3 regions of the Salinicola sp. MH3R3-1 genome follow, and region 2 is predicted to be linked to each of the others. Evidence: predicted binding sites of a transcription regulator. Region 2 holds the regulator's gene; each other region holds the start of a gene.
The links. Region 2 encodes sigma-54, which starts transcription at its own class of promoters, with help from an activator protein. Its sites were predicted from a motif close to TGGCACNNNNNTTGCTNT; they were not measured.

Region 1 (7,935 bases), on a different contig from region 2:
TCGCCGAACTACTGCTGACCACCCAGCAGATCATCAGCAACAATTTTCTCAACATGCAGTTCTACCTGCTGGCCGGTGTGATCTATTTCCTGATCGACTTCGCCATCGAGCAGGTCGGGCGTTTCATTGGTCGGCGTCTCGAACAGCCCACTCGGAGAATGGTATGACCCCTATCGTGGAAGTGCGCGCGCTACACAAGCGATTCGGCGAGCTCGAAGTGCTCAAGGGCATCGACTTTACGGTCGCAGAGGGCGAGGTCGTCTCGGTCATCGGCGCCAGCGGTTCGGGCAAGACCACCCTGCTGCGATGCCTCAATCTGCTCGAAGAGTTCCATCAGGGCGAGGTACTGATCGGTGGCGAAGCGATCGGCTATCACACGCGGCGTGGCCAACGGGCACGGGTGGGCGAGCATGAAATCGCGCGTCAGCGGGCAATGACCGGCATGGTCTTTCAGTCGTTCAACCTGTTCCCGCACATGAGCGCGCTGGACAACGTCACGCTCGGGCTGACCAAGGTGCGGGGCATGCCGAAAAACCAGGCGATCGAGCTCGGGGATCATTGGCTGGAGCGAGTCGGCATGCTCGAACGTCGGGATTACCGCCCCTCGCAACTCTCCGGCGGCCAGCAGCAGCGTGTCGCGATCGCGCGCGCCATCGCCATGAATCCCAAGGTGATGCTGTTCGACGAGGCCACTTCTGCGCTCGATCCGGAGCGCGTCGGCGAGGTGCTGGAGACGATTCGCTCGCTTGCCCAGGAAGGCATGACCATGGTGCTGGTCACGCATGAAATGCGATTTGCCCGGGACGTCTCCGACAAGGTCGTGTTCATGGAGGATGGCCGGATCGCCGAGCAGGGCCCGCCCGAAAGATTGTTCATGCACCCGGAGTCGCCACGCCTGCAGGCGTTTCTCAAGACCTCTTCATTCTGATCTGAACGACATCTGCCTGACCTGAACGACATCTACGGGAGCTCTGGAAAGTTAACCGGCAAGGTGCCTGGCCTCATACCTTGGTCGGAAAGTCTCGCCCGCGGAAGATAACAACTTTCATAAAAATAAATTCTAGGTTAGAAAGTGCCAGGAGAGTTCGAATCGCGTTTTAAGTCATGCCAAGGAATGCCGTGTGAGCCAGCAGATCGACATCCTGTCGCATATCACCGCCTGTCTGCCAAGTCTGCGCGAGGCGGAGAAGAAGGTGGCCAACCTGATCTTCGATGATATCGATTTCGTCGCCGAGGCGAGTATCGGCGAGATCGCAAAGCGCGCCGAGGTGAGCGATGCCAGCGTGACTCGTTTCGCTCGCGCGGTGGACTGCCGCAACGTGCGCGATCTCAAGACGCGCCTGACTCGGGCGCTGGCGGCCGGTCGCCGTTTTATCCAGGAAGCCAGCGAGGACGATGGACTGGGGGTGATCTACGATACCGCTGCCCAGACCCTGGCGCTCAATCGCACGCTGATGGAGCAGGCCGATGTCGAGGGCGCGGTGGCGATGCTCGACGACGCTCGCCAGATTCTGGTGTTCGGTGCCGGCGGCGGCTCGACGGTGATGGCGCAGGAGATGCAGTTCCGGCTGGTTCGTCTCGGCTACGCGATCAGCGCCTATCCCCAGTCGCTGTTGCCGCGCATGGTCGCCTCGACCCTGGAACCCGATGACGTCGTGGTGGCGCTTTCGGTCACCGGCTATACCCCGGAAATCGTCGAGGCGGCCGAGCTGGCTCGCCAGTATGGCGCTCGGGTGCTGGCCGTCACCGCGGCCGGTTCGCCGCTGGCCAAGGTCGCCAATATCACGTTGCCGCTGGCGGCCCGCGAGACCGACTACATCTATTTTCCGTCGTCGTCGCGCTACGCCATGATGGCCGCCATCGACATGCTGGCGCTTGGCCTGGCCTTGCGGCATCGCTCGCGCACTCGCGACAAGCTGCGACGACTCAAGATCACTCTCGATGCCCACCGCGGCGGCGACAACCGCCAGCCGCTGGGGGATTGAGCGCCCAGGAGCGCTCTCCGGGAACCATCATCCAGGAGTCACGATGTCCCACGATTTGTTGATTCGCCGCGCCAGCATCATCGACGGCAGCGGACGCGAGCCTTTCATCGCCGACATCGCGATCGACGACGACCGAATCGTCGCCATCGGTGATCTGGACGGCGAGGAGGCGGGAACGGTCATCGATGCCGAAGGGCTGATTCTCACCCCCGGCTTCATCGACGTGCATACCCATGACGACACCAATGTCATTCGCCAGCCGGAAATGCTGCCGAAACTGTCCCAGGGCGTCACCACCGTGGTGGTCGGCAACTGCGGCATCAGCGCTAGCCCCGTCAAGCTGGCCGGTGAGGTGCCGGACCCGATGAACCTGCTCGGCCGCGCGGAGGATTTTTGCTACCCGAGCTTCGCCGCCTACGCCGAGGCGATCGCCAAGGCACAGCCGAGCGTCAACGTGGCTGCGCTGATCGGCCACACCAGCCTGCGCAGCCAGGTCATGGATCGCTTCGACCGGGCCGCCAGCGATGGTGAAATTGCCGCGATGCGCGAACAGCTGGAAATCGCGCTGGCCGAGGGCGCCGTCGGCATGAGCTCCGGACTCGCCTACCGCAACGCCTATCACGCGCCCACGGCCGAGATGGATACGCTGGTCGAGGCCGTCGGCCGCGCCGGTGGCGTCTATACCACGCATTTGCGCGATGAGTTCGCGGGCCTCCCCGAGGCAATGGACGAGGCCTTCGCCACCGCCAGACACGGTCAGGCACCGCTGGTGATCTCGCACCTCAAGTGTGCCGGTGCCGGCAACTGGGGCAACGCGCCCAAGGCGCTGGCCAAGCTCGACGATGCCGCGCTATCACACGGCGTGCACTGCGACTGTTACCCCTACACCGCCGGCTCCTCGACGCTGGATCTGGGTCAGGTCACCGACGAGATCGACATTTTCATCACCTGGTCCGACCCGCATCCGGAGATGGCCCGCCAGCCGCTGAAGGCGATCGCCGAACAGTGGGATCTGTCGCTGATGGACGCGGCCCGGCGTCTGCAGCCGGCCGGCGCGGTCTATCACAACATGAGCGAGGCGGACATGCGTCAGGTGCTGTCGCATCCGTTGTCGATGGTCGGCTCCGACGGCCTGCCCAACGATCCGCATCCGCATCCGCGGCTGTGGGGCGCGTTTCCGCGGGTGCTCGCGCATTACAGTCGCGACCTGCAACTGCTGCCGCTGACCGAGGCGGTGCGCAAGATGACCGGGCTTTCCGCCGCCAACTTCGGCCTGACCGATCGCGGCGAAATCCGTGTCGGCGCTTTTGCCGATCTGGTGCTGTTCGACCTCGACACGCTCGAGGACACCGCGACCTACACCGCGCCGATCGCCAGAGCAGGCGGCATCGAGCTGGTCGTCGTCAACGGCGTGGTCAGCTATCGCCAGGGCGAGGCCAGCGAACATAGGGCCGGACGACTGCTGCGGCGTCAGGTCCGGCTGTCGGCTCGGCCTTCCCGCACGGCGTCATGATTTTTCACTCGCATTACCCATCCGATCATTGAGACAACCCAGGAGAAAACCGTATGAGCATCAAACGTTATGGCGTCGAAGGCGGCGTCGGCACCGGTGGCCAGAAACTGCCCTTCGCCCGCGCCACCGAAGCGGCCGGCTGGCTGTTCGTCTCCGGCCAGACTCCGATGACCGACGGCGAAGTCGTCGAAGGCAGCATCGTCGAGCAGTCGCGGCTGGCGTTCGCCAACTGCCTGAAGATCGCCGAGGAAGCCGGCTACGGCGTGGAAGACGTGGTCCATGTCACTGCCGTGCTCACCGACGCGCGCTATTTCAGCTCGTTCAACAAGGTGTTCAAGGAAGTGTTCGGCGATCACCCGCCGGCGCGGATCTGCAGCGTTCAGGATCTGGTGGTGGACTGTAAGGTCGAGGTCGACATCAAGTGCTATCGCGCTGATCGCGCCTGATAAGCGCCTGCGCGTACGCATCGCCCGAAAGTTGATCGAATGCGTTGAAGAGACGCTTTGGAACATCTGCAAGAAAGGTGGCCGCGCCCCGGCAAGGGCGCGACCGCAGTGAAAAACCCCATAGGCCATGACATTCCACACTGCTCCGGTCGCGGCAACGACCGGAACGACAATTATAAGAGGTCATTATGAACAGTCACGTTTTCCTCGGGACCTTTATCGCCTACGTGATCATCATGATCGCGTTCGGGTGGTGGGTTTCTCGCAACAGTCGCGGCAGCGGCGACGATTTCCTGCTCGGCGGACGTAGCGTCCCGATCTTTCTGACCATCGGTACCACGGTGGCGACCATGGTCGGCACCGGTTCAAGCATGGGCGCCGTCGGTTTCGGCTACGCCAACGGCTGGGCCGGCGCGCTCTACGGTATCGGCGGCTCCATCGGCGTGATCCTGCTGGCGTTGTGCTTCGCGCCGGTTCGCCGCTTCCGCTTCATGACCATGAGCGAAGAGCTTTCCTACTACGTCGGTGCCAATCGCTGGGTTCGCAACATCGTCGCCGTGCTGATCTACATCGCCTGCATCGGCTGGCTGGGCGCGCACATTCTCGGCGGCGGGCTCTATCTGTCGTGGATGGCGGGGATCGATCTGACCACGGCGCGCATTCTGGTCGCGCTGGGCTTCGGTATCTACTGCGTGATCGGTGGCTACATGGCGGTGATCTGGACCGATACCGTGCAGGCCGTGATCCTGTTCGTCGGCTTCATCGTGATGGCGATCATCGCGCTGGTCGAAGTCGGCGGTTTCTCGGGTCTCGGCACCAACATGGATGTCGCGGCCACCAGTTTCCTGGGTGTCGACAAGATCGGACTGATACCGGCGATCTCTCTCGCCGCCGTCATCGCCGTCGGCGTGCTGGCAACGCCCTCCTACCGCCAGCGGATCTACTCCGGCAACTCGGTCAGCTCGGTGCGCAAGTCGTTCATCATCACCGGCGTCCTCTATCTGTTCTTCTCGATCATTCCGGCGATCATCGGCATGGCGACCCATGCGCTGAACCCTAGCCTCGACAACAGCAACTTCGCTTTCCCGTTCCTAGCCACCGAGATCCTGCCGCTGTGGCTCGGCCTGCTGCTGCTGGTCGCCGGGCTGTCGGCGACCATGTCCAGCGCGAGTTCGGATGCCATCGCTGGCGTCTCGATCCTGCTGCGCGACGTCTACGTGCTGTTCACCGGTCACACGCCGTCGGCCCGCAAGGTCGTGGGCCTGTCACGGCTGGCGCTGGTCGCCACCATCGGCCTGGCGCTGCTGTTCGCGCTGACCTCCAACAACGTCATCAGCTATATCACCAGCATGATCGCGACCGTGATGGCCGGGATGTTCGTATGTGGCGTGCTGGGACGCTTCTGGCCACGCTACAACTGGCAGGGCGCCATCGCTACGCTGATCGCTGCGTCTGCCACGTCTCTGGCGGTGATCAACGTGGATAGCTGGACGGCCTTCTGGGGCAACCCCAGCATTCCGGCGGTGCTGGTCGCGCTGGTCGTTGGCGTCGTGGTCAGTCTGGTCACGCCGGCCTCCAAAGTGACTCCGGAGCAGGCGCTCAAGATCATCGATGACGAACGCGAGCGCATGGAGCTGGATGAAGATCCGGCTGCGGCGATCAGCGGCAGCAAATCGGTCTGAGCCAATGGCAAGATGATGCCTTCGACGCCCCGCTCTCTAGTGGGGCGTCGTCGTTCCATGTCATGCCATCAGCACCCGAATCGCCATCGGTCGCTCGTCGAGATTGTCCGAGCCGCCGCGGTCGACGACCAGAAACTCGCCTTCATGTTCCAGCACCGAATGGATCGCATGCCAGGTACCGGCGCGATAGTTGACGCCCTGGCGACCGTCGGTGACGAAGGCACAGACCCTCATCGGATCGATCTCGTCTCCCGGCGGCGCCACCACGACGATGAAGCGCTCCTCGTGCAGCGGCATGAACGCCTGGCTGCCCAGCGGATGGCGCTCCAGCAGCTCGATCTCCAACGGCAACGAGACCGGCTGGCTCACGAACACGCTAATCAGCGCTCGTGACGGCGCGTCCAGAATCTCCACCCGAGCCAGATCGTGATGTCGCTGGGTACGCCCGTTGTTGATCGGGAAAGCGGCGCTGGTGCGCGCATCGATCACGTCGCCGAACGGCGCGAAAGCCTCCGCCGTCAGGGGCCGCGCGGTCAATTCCATCATGATCTCTATTCCCCTTTTGATCAGCTTCAAATGTCGGCCGCAAATGTTGGTTTCGGCTTCCTGAATCCGGCTATCGTACACAAAAACCCATCGATACCGTTTCTCGCACCGATAGAGTGCAGAGGATCAATATTTTGCGCCTTGATCATGCTCTGCCACTCATCATGAGCTTCTAAACCTGTTTAATGGTCTCTGTAGAGCGCGCTTTACCGAGATCCAGCGAACAGGTCCTTATGAAACCCCACGGCCTAACGCCTTGGTCTGCGACGTGATTATTCGTCGCCGACCGTCTCCTGCCCAATTGCGACAACCTTAGACCATCGTTAATGGCCAAAATGGCACACATCTTGTATACAAAAAATGGGATCACAATCACAAGACGGCCCCGCGGAGGGCACACGCCATGTCGCAACAACCTCCCGGCTACAGCGATCGGCTCTACAACGCCGACCTGGCGCCAACCACGCAGAACTGGAACTGGTACAACATCCTCGCTTTCTGGCTCTCCGACGTTCACAGCGTCGGCGGCTACGTGGTCGCCGCCAGCCTGTTCGCGCTCGGCCTGGCCGGTTGGCAGGTGCTGATCTCGCTGTTGGTGGGCATCTGCATCGTCCAGATCTTCGCCAACCTGATGGCGAGGCCGAGCCAGAAAGCCGCAGTGCCGTTCCCGGTCATCTGTCGGCTCTCGTTCGGTGTACTGGGCGCCAACATTCCGGCGATGATTCGCGGCCTGATCGCGGTGGTGTGGTACGGCATTCAGACGTTTCTCGCCTCCAACGCCCTGACCATCGTGATCCTGCGCCTGTTCCCCGGCATGGAATCGCTGGCCGGACCCAGCTTCCTGGGGCTCTCCTACCTGGGCTGGATCAGCTTCATGCTGCTGTGGTGTCTGCAGGCGATCGTATTCTGGCGCGGCATGGATTCGATCCGGCGCTTCATCGACTGGAGCGGCCCGGCGGTCTATCTGGTGATGTTCGCGCTCGCCGCCTGGCTGGTGTGGCAGGCGGGCTGGGCCAATATCAGCTTTACCCTGAGCGATATCCAGCTCTCTCCCGGCGAACAGCTGTGGCAGATGGTGATCGCGGCCGCCATCGTCGCCGGCTATTTTGCCGGCCCGACGCTCAACTTTGGCGATTTCACCCGCTATGCGCGCACCTTCGATGACGTCAAACGCGGCAACTTCTGGGGCCTGCCGGTCAACTTCCTGGTGTTCTCGGCGACCACGGTGATGATGGTCTCGGCGACGATTCCGGTATTTGGCGAGATGATCGACGACCCGATCGAGACCGTCTCGCGCCTCGACAACACCTTTATCGCCGTACTGGGGGCCGCGACGTTCGTGACGACGACCATCGGTATCAACATCGTCGCCAATTTCGTCGCCCCGGCGTTCGACTTCTCCAACATGGCACCGAGCAAGATCAGCTTTCGCACCGGCGGCTTCATCGCCGCCGTCGGCTCGATCTTTCTGACTCCGTGGAACCTGTTCAGCAACCCGGAGATCATCCACTACACCGTCGATCTGCTGGCAGCGGCCATCGGCCCTCTCTACGGCATCCTGATCATGGACTACTACCGCATCCGCCGCGGGCATATCGATGTCGATGCCCTGTTCAGCGTCGATCCCGACGGCCCCTACTGGTATCGCAACGGTTTCAATCCGGCGGCGGTGAAGGCGGTGATCGCGGCGAGCGTGATCGGCATCGTGATCAACTTCCTGCCGCTGGGCGATCTCGGCCACTTCTCGGTGTTCATCGGCGGCG
Region 2 (7,935 bases):
CGAATCAGCTGGCGCAGGGCCTGGCGATCGACCTGGGGGTGCGCTTCGATGAACGGCTCGAGCGCTTCGTCGTCTTCGATCAGCCGATCGCGCTGCTGTTCGAGCCGGTGGAAGGCAGCGTTGCGCTGGACGTGTTCATTGTCGATCTCTTCGAACGCCGCCCGGATCGCGTCCCGATCCTCCTTGCGCATGACCTTGCCCACATACTGCATGTGGCGGCGCCGGCCTTCGTGGGAGCGAACGCGACCGGTCTCCTCGACGGCCTCGCGCATGTCGTCGGAAAGCGGCAGCCGGGCTCGGACGGCGGGGTCCAGCGCGATGATGCGTTCGCCCAGCGCCTGTAGCTCCTGCATCTCGCGTTTGAGCTGGCTTCTGCTGGGCGGCGCGTCATCCTCGAAAGGCGTGTCGTTGTCCGATTTTCTACCCATGATCTTGACCCTGGCGACGAATGAGGGCCGCAGTATATCAGCGTGATCCGGCTAGCCCACGTCTCGCGTCCGTTCGATGCGCGAATCCGTGCTGATGGCGTCGCTGGCCGAGGTCTTCTTGAGCGGAAACGCTTTGATTGTCGCCGTCTTCCGACCCGTTTTTCGATCAGGTTTTTGACTGTGATGTCTATGATCCGAGTTTTACGAATCAGGAGTTTGAGATGAGCCAAGCCTTCAATGCCGAGGCGCAGCAGTCGCGTCTCGAAGAGCGTGCCAGCATGGCGTTGGACCTTGCCACACAGATGGGCGCGGATGCCTGCGAGGTCGGCGCCAGTGTGGACCAGGGGCTGGGCGTGAGCGTGCGTCTCGGTGAAACCGAGACCGTGGAACTGTCTCGCGATCAGGGTATCGCGGTCACGGTCTACGTTGGCAATCGCAAGGGCAATGCGTCGTCGTCGGATGCCGGCGATGCCTCCCTTCGCGCAGTCGTCGAAAAGGCCATCTCTATCGCGCGTTACACCGGCGAAGACCCGGCCTCGGGCCTTGCCGACGCCCGGCTGATGGCAACCGACTTGTCGGATCTGGATCTGCATCACCCGTGGGCGCTGAGCACCGACGAGGCGATCGAGCTGGCGCTGCGTTGCGAGAACGCCGGACGCGAGCGGCCCGGGATCACCAACTCCGAGGGAGCGAGCCTCTCTTCCTCCGAGGTGGTGACGGTCTATGCCAACAGCCATGGCTTCCTCGGCAGCAAGCGGGGGACGCGACATTCGCTCTCCTGCCTGCTGATCGGCGGCAGCGGCGACGCCATGCAGCGCGATCATGATTTCACCACCGCGCGCAAGTCCGCCGATCTGGCAAGCCCGGAGTCGGTGGGCATCAGTGCGGCGGAACGCACCCTACGCCGCCTGGGCGGCCAGCGGCCGAAGACCGGGCGGCTGCCGGTACTGCTGGCACCGGACATGGCACGCAGTCTGGTCGGCAATCTACTCAACAGCATCGCCGGCGGCGCGCTCTACCGGGAGTCCTCGTTTCTCTGCGATCAACTGGGCGAGACGCTGTTCCCCGAGTGGTTTTCGCTGGGCGAGCATCCGCAAGAGATCGGTGGCATGGCGAGCGCGGCGTTCGATGGCGACGGCGTGGCCACCCGCGACAACGTGTTCATCGATCGCGGCAAGCTGGCGAGCTACATGCTGTCGGCTTACAGCGCTCGCCGGCTGGGGCTTGAGACCACCGGCAACGCGGGCGGAGCGCGCAACGTGCGCATTCAGGCGCCGACGACGCCGCTGGAGAGTCTGATGCAGCAGATGGGCACGGGCATTCTGGTGACCGAGATGATGGGGCAAGGCCTCAATCCGGTGACCGGTGACTATTCGCGTGGTGCGGCCGGCTTCTGGATCGAGAATGGCCGGATATCCCACCCGGTCGAGGAGTTCACGGTGGCAGGCAACCTGCGCGACATGTTTGCCGGCCTGCAGGGCATCGGCGACGACATCGATCGGCGCGGCAGCATCCAGACCGGCAGCTGGCTGCTCGATTCGATGACGATCGCGGGGCAGTAGAGGCTGGAGCTACGAGCTACGAGCTACGAGCTACGAGCTACGAGCTACGAGCTACGAAAAAACGTCAGCGACGGCGTCGCTGACGTTTTTTTCTGACAGAAACCGGCGGCTCGCGGCCTCAGGCGTCGAAGCGGTCCTTGATATAGGTGATCTCGGTGCGCCCGTGGGCTGCCGGGGTCCCATCCTCGCCCAGATTGACGAAGACCATCCTGTCGATCGTCAGGATGCTCTTGCGCGTGATCTTGTTGCGAACGTGGCACTCCAGCGTGATTGAACTGGTGCCAAAATGGGTGGCGGTGATGCCGAGCTCGATGATGTCGCCCTGGCGGGCGCTGGAGACGAAGTTGATCTCCGAGATGTATTTGGTCACCACCTGGGCGTTACCCAGCTGAATGATGGCGTAGATCGCGGCCTCTTCGTCGATCCACCGCAACAGACTGCCGCCGAAGAGCGAGCCGTTGGGATTGAGATCCTCGGGTTTGATCCACTTGCGGGTGTGGAAGTTCATTGGCGTCTCCTTGCTTGCATCAGCGGCCTGGAACCCGCGCGGCCTGAAACCCGCGCGGCCTGAAACTTGAGCGGGGTGATCCCGTGCCTTTCCACTAGACCTTTAGAAGATATAAGGCCTGTCTACGGGGCTTTCTACCCGGCCGATTAACAAGCCTCTCTGCATGGTTTCCCTTCGCGGTCTTGCTATCGCCGCTACAGGTAGAAGACGGTTGCCAGTCCCAGGAAGGCCACGAAGCCCACGACATCGGTGATGGTGGTCAGCAGGACGCCGCCGGAGAGCGCCGGGTCGATCTTGAACTTCTTGAGCAGCACCGGGATCAACGTGCCGGCGAGGGTCGCGACGGTCAGATTGATCACCATCGCCATGGCGATGATCTCGCCCAGCCGAATGTCGTCGAAGCGAAACACCGACATCGTCCCCACGACGACCGCCCAGATCAGGCCGTTGGTCATGCCGACGAGCAGCTCGCGCACCAGCAGCCAACGAACGTTGGCGCCGGAGACGTGGCCGAGTGCGATACCGCGGATCATCACGGTCAGGGTCTGGGAGCCGGCGATGCCGCCCATGCTGGAGACGATCGGCATCAACACGGCGAGCGCGGCGATCTGCTGAATCGTATCTTCGAAGAAGCCGATGGCGATGGAAACGATGGTCGCTGCGAGCAGGTTGATGCCCAGCCAGACCGCACGCCGGCGGCTGGTTCTCAGTGCTGGCGCGAAGGTGTCTTCGTCTTCGTCCAGACCCGCCATGCTCATGACCTGATGCTCGGCGTCTTCGCGGATGACGTCGACCACGTCATCGATGGTGATGCGGCCGAGCAGCTTGCCGTCGATGCCGACGACCGGTGCGGAAATCAGGTCGTGCTTCTGGAAAAGGGTGGCGACGTCGGTGTCCGACGCGATGGCCTGGATCGCGTGAAAGTCGGTCTCCATGACCTCACGCACCAGCACCGAAACGTCCGATACCAGCAGGCGGTTGAGCGATAGAATGCCGATCAGCTCGTCGCGACGCGTGACCACCAGCAGCGTATCCGTGGCATCGGGCAGGCGCTCGTGGCGGCGCAGGTAGCGCAGCACCACGTCCAGCGTGATGTCCGGGCGGATCGTGATCGCGTCCGGGTTCATCAAGCCGCCGGCGGTATCCTCGGGATAGGAGAGGACGGCCTCGACCCGCTGGCGCTCCTGTGCCTCCATCGACTGGAGGACTTCCTGGATGACGGTGTTGGGAAGTTGCTGCAGCAGGTCGGCGAGATCGTCGACATCGAGACCTTCGGTGGCCGTCAGCAGCTGTTCCGCGTCCATGCGGTTGAGGAATTCGATCTGGACGTCGTCGCCCAGATACTGCAGCACATCGCCGTGGAGGTCGGGATCCAGCAAACCCCACAGGATCTCGCGCTCCTTGGGCGGCGTGGACTCCAGCAGATGCGCGACGTCTACCGGCGCCAGCCCCCGATTGAGCATGCGCCTGGCCTGGTCCAGTGCGCCGCTTTCGAGGGCTTCGTTGAGCTTGGCCAGCCGGGGCTGCAGTTTTTCGGGATTGTTGCTCATCCTGAACGGTCATCCTTGAGCGACTGGCGGTAGGATGAGCATTCTACCATCGTCGAAAAAAATGACGAGGATGTAGAACACTGTTCACGAATGGGTCGGAAGCGTGAGCGCTATTCGTCCTCGTGAAAACGCGCCTCGAACAGCGCGACGATCGCCTCCATGGCAGCCTCTTCCTCGTCGCCGTCGGTTACCACGGTCAATTCGGTACCGCAGGGGGCGGCGAGCATCAACAGGGACATGATGTTGGCGGCGTCCGCGCGGCGTTCGCCATGGTGGATGGCGACGCGAACGGAGAACGGCTGGCAGCACTGCACCAGCTTGGTGGCGGCCCGGGCATGCAACCCGCGGCGGTTGGTCAGACGAAGTTCACGTGTTGGCATCGTGCTCGGATGATCCTGCCTCTTTTGACGGCGCAGCCAGCGATACCGACGCCGTCGAGAGTTCGGTATGAATACCGAGTTCGCGATGACGAAGCCGGGTATCGACGGCTTCATGATGGAAATGGTGAGCCAGCCGCTCGATCAGATAGACCGAACGATGCTGGCCCCCTGTACAGCCGATCGCCAGCGTCAGGTAGCTGCGATGACTGGCCAGGTAGGCCGGTAACCAGCGATCGAGCCAGGCGTGAATGTCGTCGGCCATGGCGTGAACGTCGGGATAGGACTCCAGAAATTCGATGACCGGTTGGTCGCGGCCGTCGTAGGTGCGAAGGCCGGGATCCCAGAACGGGTTGGGCAGACAGCGTGCATCGAACACCATGTCGGCATCCAGCGGCACGCCGCGTTTGAAACCGAAAGACTCGAAGGTCAGGGTCAGGCGTCCGCCGCGGTGGCTGGCGACCTGTTCGCTGATCCGCCCCCGCAGGTCGTGTACCGATAATCCGCGAGTGTCGATCACCAGGTCGGCCATGCGGCGAATCGGTGCGAGATACTCCTGCTCGTGATCGATGGCCTCGGCCAGCGTCATGTCGTTACCGCGAGTCAGCGGATGGCGTCGACGGGTGGCCGAGTAGCGCTCGAGCAGGATCTTGGCATCGGCGGTCAGATAGACGACCTGGGTGTCGATGCCGCGCTCGCGCACCGCCTCCAGCAGGCCCGGAAAGCGCTCTAGCGACTCCGGGAGGTTACGGGCATCGATGCTGACCGCAACATTGGACCGCGAGGGCGGCGCGCCGCGCAGCTCGTCAATCAGCGGCGCCAGCAGGTTGGCCGGAAGGTTGTCGATGGCGTAGTAGCCCAGATCTTCCAGCGCCTGCAAGGCGATCGATTTTCCCGATCCCGAGAGGCCGGTGATGATGACGAGCTGCATGGTTTGTCCGTCCTGATTTAACCGTCGTCGCTGCTGTGGTGGCGGATGGCGTCGACCAGCGCATCGTGCAGCGCGGCCTGCGTCTCGACCTGACGCAACTGCTGGCGGACGCTGCTCTGGCTCATGATGCCGGCGACTTCTGCCAACAGCGAGAGATGGGCTTCATCGGCCTCTTCCGGCACCAGCAGTACGAACACCAGGTCGACCGGTTCGCCATCGATCGCATCGAAGTCGATCGCATCCTCCAGGCGCATGAAACCGGCCACCGGCACCTTGCAGTGAGGGCTGCGCGCATGGGGAATGGCAACGCCGTGACCGATTCCCGTGCTGCCCAGCCGCTCGCGGCCGATCAGACGACTGAAAACTTCCTGGCTATCCAGGCTGGGTGTGTTTTGGGCGATGAAGGTGCTGAAGAATTCCAGCAGACGTTTTTTGCTGCCCCCCGTGACCCCGTAAAGGGTACGTTCGGGGGGCAGAATGCTTTCCAGTGTCATCATCAGGCGTTAACGGGCGCCAGCGCCTTGGGCGCGGGCTTGTGCCTTCTCTTTGTGTTTGACCAGTTGACGGTCGAGTTTGTCGGCCAGCGAATCGATGGCGGCGTACATGTCGGTTTCGCTAGCCTCGGCGTGTAGGTCGGCGCCAGCGGCATGCAGGGTACAGGCAGCCTGTTGACGCTCCTTCTCGACACTCAGGGTGACCTGAACATTGGTGATGTTGTCGTAGTGACGCTCTAAACGAACGAGCTTCTCTCCGACATAGTCCCGTAGGGCGTCGGTCAGCTCGACATGGTGGCCGGTAACGTTCACTTGCATGGCACGCTCCTGTTGCGGCAGATGGCACTTCGGATTGTAACCCTTTTCAGGGCACTGCAAAGTCATCGTGATCGATCTGACGTAGATTGGCGAGCGTTGGTTGATCTTCCGCTCGGACTCAAGCCAGACGTTTGCGTTCGCTGGAGGAGGGAATGCCCATGGCTTCACGATATTTGGCCACGGTCCGCCGGGCGACGCAGATTTCCGACTGGGCCAGCAATTCGACCAGTTTGCTGTCCGAGAGCGGCTTTCGCGGTGGCTCCTCGCCGATCAGCTTCTTGAGTCGGGCGCGAATCGCGGTGCTCGAATAACTATCGCCATCGCTTCGCTGGCCACCGACCTGACTCGAGAAGAAATACTTCAATTCGAAGACGCCGCGAGGCGTGTGGATGTATTTCTGGGTGGTGACGCGGGAAATCGTCGATTCATGCAGTTCGACGCTGCCGGCGATGTCGGCCAGGATCAGCGGTTTCATGGCTTCCTCGCCGTGGGCGAGGAAATCGACCTGACGCGACATGATCTCGCGGCCGACGCGCAACAGGGTGTCGTTGCGGCTGGAGAGGCTCTTGAGCAGCCAGCGGGCCTCCTGAAGGTGCTGGCGCAGAAAGATATTGTCGTCGCTCTTGTCGGCGCGTTTGATCAGCGCTGCGTAGTCCGGCTGGATGCGCAGGCGCGGCAGTGATTCGGCGTTGAGTTCGATACGCCAGCCCTCGGGGGAGGGCGTGGCGACGAGATCGGGAATCACGTAGTGGTCGCGACTGGTATCGAAGCGCTGCCCCGGGCGAGGTTCGAGCGTGCGAATCAAGGCGATGACGCAGTCGAGTTCGTCTTCTTCCAGGCGCAGGCGCCGCATGAGCAGGCGTCGGTCGTTGCCGGCCAGTGCCTCCAGAAACTGACGTACCAGCCGCTTGGCCTGGGGCAGCAGCGGGGTTTCGCTCGCCAGCGTGCCGAGCTGAAGCAACAGGCATTCGCGCAGATCGCGGGCGCCGACCCCGGTGGGATCGAACTGCTGTACTCGCATCAGAACATGCTCGAGGTCCGCCGTGCTGACGCTTTCGCCGCGCTGGGCTCGGAGGCCGGCGGCGAGCTCGTCGAGTGAGCCGGTGAGATAGCCGTCGTCACCGATGGCGTCGATCAGGCATTCGCCCAGCTCGCGCTCGCGGCCGTCGAAATCCCCCATCGCCAGTTGCCATGACAGATGGTCGTGCAGGCTGGTGGCGATTGCATTGCGGTCGAAATCCGGCGCGTCTTCGCTGCTACTGCCGTTGCCACTGAGCGAGCCCGCGTTGGCATCCTGGTAGGTGTCGCTCCAGTCGCTGTCGAGCGCCAGTTGGTCGGGAATATCGCTTGCCCAGTCGTCCTCGGGCGCTTCCTGAGACTCTTCTTCGGAACAGGGCTCTTCGGAATAGGGTTCTTCCAGCTCCAGCATCGGATTGGATTCGAGGGCTTGCTGGATCTCCTGGCAAAGGTCGAGCGTCGACAGCTGCAGGAGTTGAATCGCCTGCTGGAGCTGAGGCGTCATGGTCAACTGCGTGCCGACTCTAAGTTGCAGCGAGGGCTTCATGGACATGGTGAGGCGATCGTCACAATCAACGAGAAGGGGACTACGTTACTGACTGATCGGGTAGCGTGCAACGACTTATGCAGGAAAACGATGCAAGAAACATGCCAGTGGCTCGCATCAGTTGGTGCCGGTTCGCAAGGCGGTCATAGCCGGAATTCGTGACCCAGATAGACGTCACGCACGCGCTGATTGTCGAGAATGGC
Region 3 (7,935 bases), on a different contig from region 2:
CGGGTTTTCATCACCAACATGGGGCATTTCGAAGAGGTGAACGGCGTCTACGCCAGCTACTTCGAGAACCCGTTACCCACGCGCACCTGCATCGGTGTCACCGGCCTGGCCGGTGGCGCCGATGTCGAGGTGGACATGATTGCCTGGATACCGCCTGCCGCCTGAAAGACGGCTGTCCACGTTTCGACGACGCCCCGCTCTTCAGCGGGGCGTCGTCGTTTCCGGACCTGAGGGAAGGCAACAGAGGAAAGGGAGCGAAGAAAAGGGAGCGAAGAAAAGGGAACGGGGGGATGAAAGAAGGGAGGAAAGAGAGCGTCGGGAAGGTTGAGCGCCGGACGAATCTCTACCACGCTAGGAAGCGTACGATCCACGGACCAGGAGAATCGATCATGGACAAGACCTTAGTCGTCGTCGCCGACGCAGCACGTGCCCGAATCTTCGCACGAGCGGCGAAATCGTTGCAGGAGATCGAGACGCTGACGCACCCGGAGTCCCAGCTGCATACGGGAGACCTGCGGACGGGGGGCGAGGGTTCGGCCACCTCCGGGGCCAGCCAGCGCCAGACCGGCAACGACAATGCCACTTCCGAGAAGCAGGCATTGGCCTTCGCCAAGGAAGTCGCCAGCTACCTGCGCGACGCGCGAACCCAGGGCAAGGCCGATAACTTCGTGCTGATCGCCGCGCCTCAGTTTCTGGGTCAGCTGCGTGAAAAGCTCGACAAGCCGACTCTCGATTGCGTGACCCAGACGCTCGACAAGGATCTCTCGAAGGCCAGCGAAGACGAGATCGCCGCCAAGCTCGATTGATTCCGCTAGCCGGCGGTTCTTCTTTCAGGGGACCGTCGGCAGCTCGATCTCATCGCTACGTTGAATGCCGGCAGTCATCTCCCGGCACAGCCGTAGAAATTCCCGCATTCCGGTGGTCAGGTATTTCTGGCGGTGCCAGATGAAGGCGAACCGGCGCGTCAGATCCAGCTCGGGTGTGGCGATCGGCACCAGACTGCCGCGGCGAAAGGCGTCTCTCAGTGCCAGCCGCGAGACGCAGCCGATGCCGAGGCCAGATTCCACCGCCCGTTTGATCCCTTCGGTATGTTCCAGCTCCAGCAGGATGTTGAAGCGGCCCCGCCGGTGGCGCATGGCGTGCTCCAGCGTCCGGCGCGTCCCGGAACCTACCTCGCGCATGATCCAGGCCTCACGCAGTAGCCGTTCGACATCGGCGCTGCCCTCGCTCGCCAGCGGATGGCGTGGCGAGCAGAACACGGTGAGGTCGTCTTCGATCCACGGTTGAATGACGATATCGTCATGCTGGCAGTCGCCTTCGATCAGCCCCAGATCCAGCTCGTGCAAGGCGATACGCTCGACGATGGACGCGGTGTTGCGGACCTGAAGCCTGACCCGGCTTTCGGGGTAGCGTTGCATGAAGTCGCTGATCAGCAGCGTCGCCAGATAGTTGCCGATGGTCAGCGTGGCGCCCACTTCCAGTGAGCCGATGCCGGATTGACCCTGCAGCAGCTCCTCGATCTCTTCGCCCCGATCCAGCAACGCCACCGCCTTGGGTAGCAGCTGAAAACCCAGCGCATTCAATTTGAGACGCTTGCCGAGCCGATCCAGCAGCTGGCAGTCGAACTGCTTTTCGAGCTCCGATAGAGCGGTGCTCGTTGCCGACTGCGACATCGACAGCGTCTCGGCGGCGCGAGACACGCTCTGCTGCTGAGCGATGGCCACGAACACCTCGAGCTGACGCAGGGTATAGCGCATGCCGGCATCCTTTATCGGTTCTGTGGATATAGGTTATCCAAATAATCCACTTAACAGAATACCGCGTTTTTCTTATAGTTCGACCATCTACTCGGCATCTCGGTTATGCCTTTTCGCTATTATCGTTCGTCGTTATCGCAAGGACCCGATCATGAGCAAGTTTGCGTTGGAAGAGGTGTTGAGCGTTCATCACTGGAACGACACGCTGTTCAGTTTCCGCACCACACGCGAGCGCAGCCTGCGTTTCAAGAACGGGCAGTTCGTCATGATCGGCCTGGAAGTGGACAGCAAGCCGCTGGTGCGCGCCTACTCGGTCGCCAGCCCCAATTACGAAGATCATCTCGAGTTCTTCAGCATCAAGGTGCAGGACGGCCCGCTGACATCGCGTCTGCAGCACCTGAAGGTCGGCGACCAGATCATGGTCAGCCGCAAGCCGACGGGTACGCTGGTCTGTGACGATCTGCTGCCGGGCCGCAACCTGTACATGCTCTCCACCGGCACGGGTCTGGCACCCTTCATGAGTCTGATCCAGGATCCTGAAGTCTACGAGCGCTACGAGAAGGTCGTGCTGATTCACGGCGTACGCTCGGTCAGCGAGCTGGCCTACGCCGACTTCATCTCCAGGGAGCTGCCGGCGCACGAGTACCTGGGCGACGAGATCCGCGAGAAGCTGGTCTACTACCCGACGGTGACGCGCGAGGAGTTCCACACCATGGGGCGTCTGACCGATCACATTCGCAGTGGCAAACTGTTCGAGGACACCGGCCTGCCGCCGCTGGACCCGAAACAGGATCGGGCGATGATCTGCGGCAGCCCGGCGATGCTCGAGGAGACCAGCGGCCTGCTCGACGAGCTGGGCTTCGCCATTTCGCCGCGGATGGGCGAGCCGGGTGACTACGTCATCGAGCGCGCCTTTGTTGAAAAGTAAGGTCGAGAAGTAACCCTAGTCACGAGCTACGAGCTACGAGCTACGAGCTACGAGCTACGAGCTACGAGCTACGAGCTACGAGCTACGAGCTACGAGCTACGAGCTACGGGCTCCGAGCTACGGGCTCCGAGCTATGGGCTCCGAGCAAAATCAAAAATCGGTTTCGAGTTCCGAACGAAAGATGCCAGCGACGATATCGTCGCTGGCATCTTTTCGTTCAAGAGCAACATTTTGCGGCTCGCGGCTTTAAACGGCGTCCTTGCCGGTCTCGCCGGTACGAATACGGATGACCTGCTCCAGCGGCGAGACGAAGATCTTGCCGTCGCCGATCTTGCCGGTGTTGGCCACCTTGGTGATCGCGTCGATCACCTGGTCGCTCATGGAGTCGTCGACGGCGACCTCGAGCTTGATCTTGGGAAGGAAGTCGACCACGTATTCGGCACCGCGGTAGAGCTCGGTGTGGCCCTTCTGACGACCGAAACCCTTGACCTCGGTCACGGTGACGCCCTGCACGCCGATCTCGGATAGAGACTCACGCACGTCGTCCAGCTTGAACGGTTTGATGATGGCGGTAACCAGTTTCATGGAAGTTCTCCTCGCATGCGATAGGCGGATGATGTGCGCTCAAGTCTTGGAGTGGCCTTACGGATGCCATACGACTGTTAGTTTAAGCATACACCGCCGATCGCGGGAATTAAAAAAGGCCCCCCGAAGGGGGCCAGGGGAGCACGCCAGCTCACTCGGTGTGTCGGCTCACTTCTTGCCGACGTTGAATTCAGGATAGGCTTCCATACCGCATTCCGCGATATCGACGCCTTCATATTCTTCTTCTTCGGAGACTCGGATACCCATCACTGCCTTGATGATGCCCCACACGATCAGGCTGGCAATGAAGGTCCAGGCGAAGATGGTCACGATTCCCAGCAGCTGCGCAGCGAACGTCGCATCACCGTTGGAGAAGGGCACCGCGATCAGGCCCCAGATGCCGACCACGCCGTGAACCGAGATCGCGCCGACCGGATCGTCGACCTTGACCTTGTCCAGCGTCACGATGGCGACGACCACCAGCAGGCCGCCGACGGCGCCGATCAGTGTCGCGCCAAGGGCGGTGGGAGCCAGCGGCTCGGCAGTGATGGCCACGAGGCCAGCCAGCGCGCCGTTCAGCGCCATGGTCAGGTCGGCCTTGCGGAACCACAGCTTGGCCAGGATGATCGCGGCGATGACGCCACCGGCAGCGGCCGCATTGGTATTGACGAAGACCTGGGCGACGGCATTGGCTTCACCGACATTGGAGACCATCAGTTCCGAGCCACCGTTGAAACCGAACCAGCCCAGCCACAGGATGAACGTGCCCAGCGTCGCCAGCGGCAGATTGGAGCCCGGGATCGCGTAGATGGCGCCGTTCTTGCCGTACTTGCCCTTGCGTGCGCCCAGCAGCAGAACCCCGGCGAAGGCGGCTGTCGCGCCACACAGGTGGACGACACCGGAACCGGCGAAGTCCTGGAAACCGGCTGCGTCGAGGAACCCACCGCCCCATTTCCAGTAGCCCTGAACCGGATAGATGAAGCCGGTCATGACGACGGCGAAGAGCATGAACGCCCACAGCTTCATGCGCTCGGCAACGGCGCCGGAGACAATCGACATGGCAGTAGCAACGAACACGACCTGGAAGAAGAAGTCGGAGCGAGCGGAGTAGTAGACATCGCCGCCGCTGGACATCACGTCGTCGACGCTGTGTTCCGCACCGATCAGGAAACCCAGGTTGGGGAAGAAGCCGCCGCTCTCGCTCGAGTACATGATGTGATAGCCGACCAGCAGATACATGGTGCAGGCAATGGCGTAGAGAACCACGTTCTTGGTCAGGATCTCGGTGGTGTTCTTGGCACGGACCAGCCCCGCCTCGAGCATGGCGAAACCGGCCGCCATCCACATCACCAGAGCGCCCGTCACCAGAAAGTAGAAGGTGTCGAGTGCGTAGGAAAGTTGAACCACTTGATCATTCATTCTTTTGTCTCCTCGTTCCGCGCCGTCAAACGGCGTCGGCCCCGCGTTCCCCGGTTCGAATCCGGATCACATCTTCGAGTGGCGTGACGAACAGCTTGCCGTCGCCGATCTTGCCGCTGTTGGCCGCATTGCGAATCGAGTCCAGCACGCCATCGACGCGCTCGTCGTCGACGGCAACCTCGACCTTCACCTTCGGCAGGAAATCGACGACGTATTCCGCGCCGCGATAAAGCTCGGTATGGCCTTTCTGGCGACCAAACCCTTTCACTTCTGTGACGGTGATGCCCTGCACGCCGTTATCGGCCAATGCTTCACGCACATCGTCGAGCTTGAAGGGTTTAATAATGGCGGTGATGAGTTTCATCCCTTTACCTCTCCCATAGTCGAGTCGGCCCGTAGTCGAGTCGGCTTGCGCCCTTGGGGTATACGCATGAAGCGTGCCAGCTGAGTTTTAAGATATATAAATCAGCTATCTATCGTTATTTTTATGGCTTTTCGTGTTACCGCTACCGATCGTGCAACTCTGAATTGCACCAAAATAATGCACGTCTCTTTCGAGGCCGCACCTTTCGTGAGCAGCCGGATCCGGGCGGTCGAGCGCAGGCGTTACGGCACAACTTTGCGTATGCTGAACGGCAAGCCATCAAGGCATCCGACCCTCAAGGAGATAACGTCATGTCGGCACAGGATCGATTCGAACGTCTGACCAAGCAGCTGGGCGACAAACTCCACGGCGCGTCCCAGGCGCCGGGAGATATCCAGCGCAACATGCAGGGCGTACTCCGCGGGGCGATCGAGCGCATGGAGATCGTTTCGCGAGAGGACTTCGATATCATGATGGAGGTGCTGCAGCGCACGCGTGAGCGTGTCGAAGCGCTGGAAGAGCAGGTCGCGGCACTGGAAAATACTCTGAAGAGCGAGCAGGCGGCGCAGCCCAGGGTAGAGCCGGTAACCCCGCCCGCGGACGACGTGGATGGCAGTGCTCACGGCAAGAAGCCCTGATCGAGCGCGGTCACGAAGATGTGTCATCGCTGGATGACGGACAATCGGGAAACCGCTTACCGGGGCCGACAATGGTCACCAAAGGTTGCGAAAACACGTAACAATATGTAGTTGTGTTGGTTGAGGAGGCGCCGCCCGGCGACTCTTTGGCCTGCGGCGACCGCCCAGGTGCCGACCTGGGAGACGACATGACCCTTGCCATCGTGCGCGCTCGCGCCAGCCTCGGACTCGAGGCGCCGGAAGTCTTGATCGAGGTTCACCTCAGCAACGGTCTACCGGGGCTGACGCTGGTCGGGCTTCCGGATGCCGCGGTCAAGGAGAGTCGCGAGCGGGTACGCAGCGCGCTCATCAACGCGGGTTTTGAATTTCCCTCACGTCGCATCACGCTCAATCTGGCGCCCGCCGATCTTCCCAAGGACGGCGGGCGTTTCGATCTGCCGATCGCCCTGGGCATCCTGATGGCGTCCGGCCAGGTGCCGGTGGAATCTGCAGCGACCCTCGAAATCGTCGGCGAACTGGCCCTGGATGGCTCGCTGCGCCCGGTCACGGGCGTACTGCCCACGGCCTTGGCGGCGCGCCGGGCCGGGCGGGGGCTGATCGTTCCGCTAGCCAATGCCGACGAGGCGGCGCTGGCCGATGGCGTCGAGGTGTTCGCGGCGGGGCATATCCTGCAGGTGGTGGGGCATCTGCTGGGTCGGGAAAAACTCCCGGTGCACCAATTTGAGGCGCCCCACCAGTCGCGCGTGGCACCGCCGGACATGGCGGATGTCAAAGGCCAGCACCAGGCGCGCCGGGCACTGGAAGTCGCCGCCGCCGGCGGTCACAACCTGCTGCTGGCGGGGCCGCCTGGCACCGGCAAGACCATGCTGGCGAGCCGTCTGGCCGGTATCCTGCCACCGCTGACCCAAGACGAATCGCTCGAAGTCGCGGCCGTGCGCTCGGTCTGCGGGCTGCCGATTCTGGAGCGTTGGGGCCAGCGGCCGTTCCGCAACCCGCATCATACGTCGAGCAGCGTGGCGCTGGTGGGCGGGGGTTCGCGCCCGCGCCCCGGCGAGATATCGCTGGCGCACCAGGGCGTGCTGTTTCTGGATGAACTCCCCGAGTTCGACCGCCACGTGCTGGAGGTGCTGAGGGAGCCGATGGAGTCGGCGCAGATTCTGGTCTCCCGGGCCAATCATCAGCGCCGCTTTCCGGCCCGCTTCCAGCTCGTCGCCGCCATGAACCCCTGCCCCTGCGGGCACCTCGGCGACCCGCGCAAGCGTTGCCACTGCAGCGCCGCGCAGATCCAGCGCTATCAGTCGCGGCTGTCCGGGCCGCTGCTGGATCGCATCGATCTTCAGGTCGAGGTGCCGGCGCTACCCGCCACCCAGTTGACCGACCAGACGCCGGGGGAGTCATCCGCCAGTGTGCTGGAACGGGTGCTGGCCGCCCGCCGGCGCCAGCAGGCGCGAGGCTGGCTCAACGCCCGCCTGCCGGGGCCCGAGCTGGAGGCGGCGTGTGCGTTATCGACGGACGAGCGCCAATGGTTCGCCAGCGTGCTGGACCGGCTCAATCTCTCGGCGCGCGCCTATCACCGCGTGCTGCGAGTGGCGCTGACTCTGGCCGATCTGAGCGGTGAGGCGCGGGTCGGCAAGGCGCAGCTGATGGAAGCGATCGGCTATCGCCAGCTCGATCGGATGCTGAACGCCAGCGACCCCATGCGCGCCTGACGTCAGAAAACGTCGATCAGCTCTCGGCTCTCGGCACCGCGGCAAGCGTTGCCAGTCATCCTAGATCGACTCAATCCTTCCGCGCACGCTTATCATCGCGTGCCGGCGAGTAGCGCTACTCCTAACCGATCTGAGTGGTGGAGAGCGGGTCGGCAATTCGCAGCTGGCGGAGAAAATCGGTTATGGCCAGCTGGATTGGTTCTTGATGATTGTATCTTGAACTTCCCATTCGGGCGTTTCTACCTCTGTGAGGATGCGCATTATACGAAGCGCTTATTGACCTCATCACGGCGCACGACTTTTACTAACGGCGGACGTGCAACCGTTTGCGCACTTCTGGTCATTACAACAGCTGTTGTTCACGCGCACCTCAACACAATGGAGAGCGAATGATGATGCGTAAATTGATTATGGGTTTACTCGCCCCAGCGCTTCTGACCTTGTCACAGCCCGGTATGGCCGCCGAGAAGACGATCCGGATCGCAACCAGTGTTCCTGCCGAGCACTACCTGACCCGGAGCGTCCAGCGCTTCGC

Region 1: a site for sigma-54 is predicted at 6,509-6,526, ahead of BTW08_RS02435 (NCS1 family nucleobase:cation symporter-1). Genes of this name have one in related genera too.
Region 3: a site for sigma-54 is predicted at 5,115-5,132, ahead of BTW08_RS02220 (P-II family nitrogen regulator). Genes of this name have one in related genera too.

The regions. Positions count from the first base shown of each region.
Region 1 covers NZ_MSDP01000003.1:61,849-69,783, forward strand. Annotated here, with positions in the region: gene BTW08_RS02400 (amino acid ABC transporter permease) at 1-167, shown strand, start outside; gene BTW08_RS02405 (amino acid ABC transporter ATP-binding protein) at 164-928, shown strand; gene BTW08_RS02410 (MurR/RpiR family transcriptional regulator) at 1,122-1,985, shown strand; gene BTW08_RS02415 (D-aminoacylase) at 2,029-3,498, shown strand; gene BTW08_RS02420 (RidA family protein) at 3,552-3,944, shown strand; gene BTW08_RS02425 (sodium:solute symporter family protein) at 4,133-5,626, shown strand; gene BTW08_RS02430 (ureidoglycolate lyase) at 5,687-6,172, opposite strand; gene BTW08_RS02435 (NCS1 family nucleobase:cation symporter-1) at 6,576-7,935, shown strand, end outside.
Region 2 covers NZ_MSDP01000021.1:22,886-30,820, forward strand. Annotated here, with positions in the region: gene yjgA (ribosome biogenesis factor YjgA) at 1-428, opposite strand, end outside; gene pmbA (metalloprotease PmbA) at 650-1,990, shown strand; gene BTW08_RS13740 (hotdog domain-containing protein) at 2,109-2,498, opposite strand; gene mgtE (magnesium transporter) at 2,693-4,048, opposite strand; gene BTW08_RS13750 (HPr family phosphocarrier protein) at 4,159-4,428, opposite strand; gene rapZ (RNase adapter RapZ) at 4,415-5,356, opposite strand; gene BTW08_RS13760 (PTS sugar transporter subunit IIA) at 5,374-5,850, opposite strand; gene raiA (ribosome-associated translation inhibitor RaiA) at 5,860-6,168, opposite strand; gene BTW08_RS13770 (RNA polymerase factor sigma-54) at 6,287-7,738, opposite strand; gene lptB (LPS export ABC transporter ATP-binding protein) at 7,876-7,935, opposite strand, start outside.
Region 3 covers NZ_MSDP01000003.1:24,414-32,348, reverse strand. Annotated here, with positions in the region: gene BTW08_RS02250 (Rid family detoxifying hydrolase) at 1-165, shown strand, start outside; gene BTW08_RS02245 (host attachment protein) at 390-806, shown strand; gene BTW08_RS02240 (LysR family transcriptional regulator) at 831-1,757, opposite strand; gene BTW08_RS02235 (ferredoxin--NADP reductase) at 1,909-2,685, shown strand; gene glnK (P-II family nitrogen regulator) at 2,932-3,270, opposite strand; gene BTW08_RS02225 (ammonium transporter) at 3,439-4,689, opposite strand; gene BTW08_RS02220 (P-II family nitrogen regulator) at 4,715-5,053, opposite strand; gene BTW08_RS02215 (accessory factor UbiK family protein) at 5,365-5,691, shown strand; gene BTW08_RS02210 (YifB family Mg chelatase-like AAA ATPase) at 5,880-7,400, shown strand; gene dctP (TRAP transporter substrate-binding protein DctP) at 7,790-7,935, shown strand, end outside.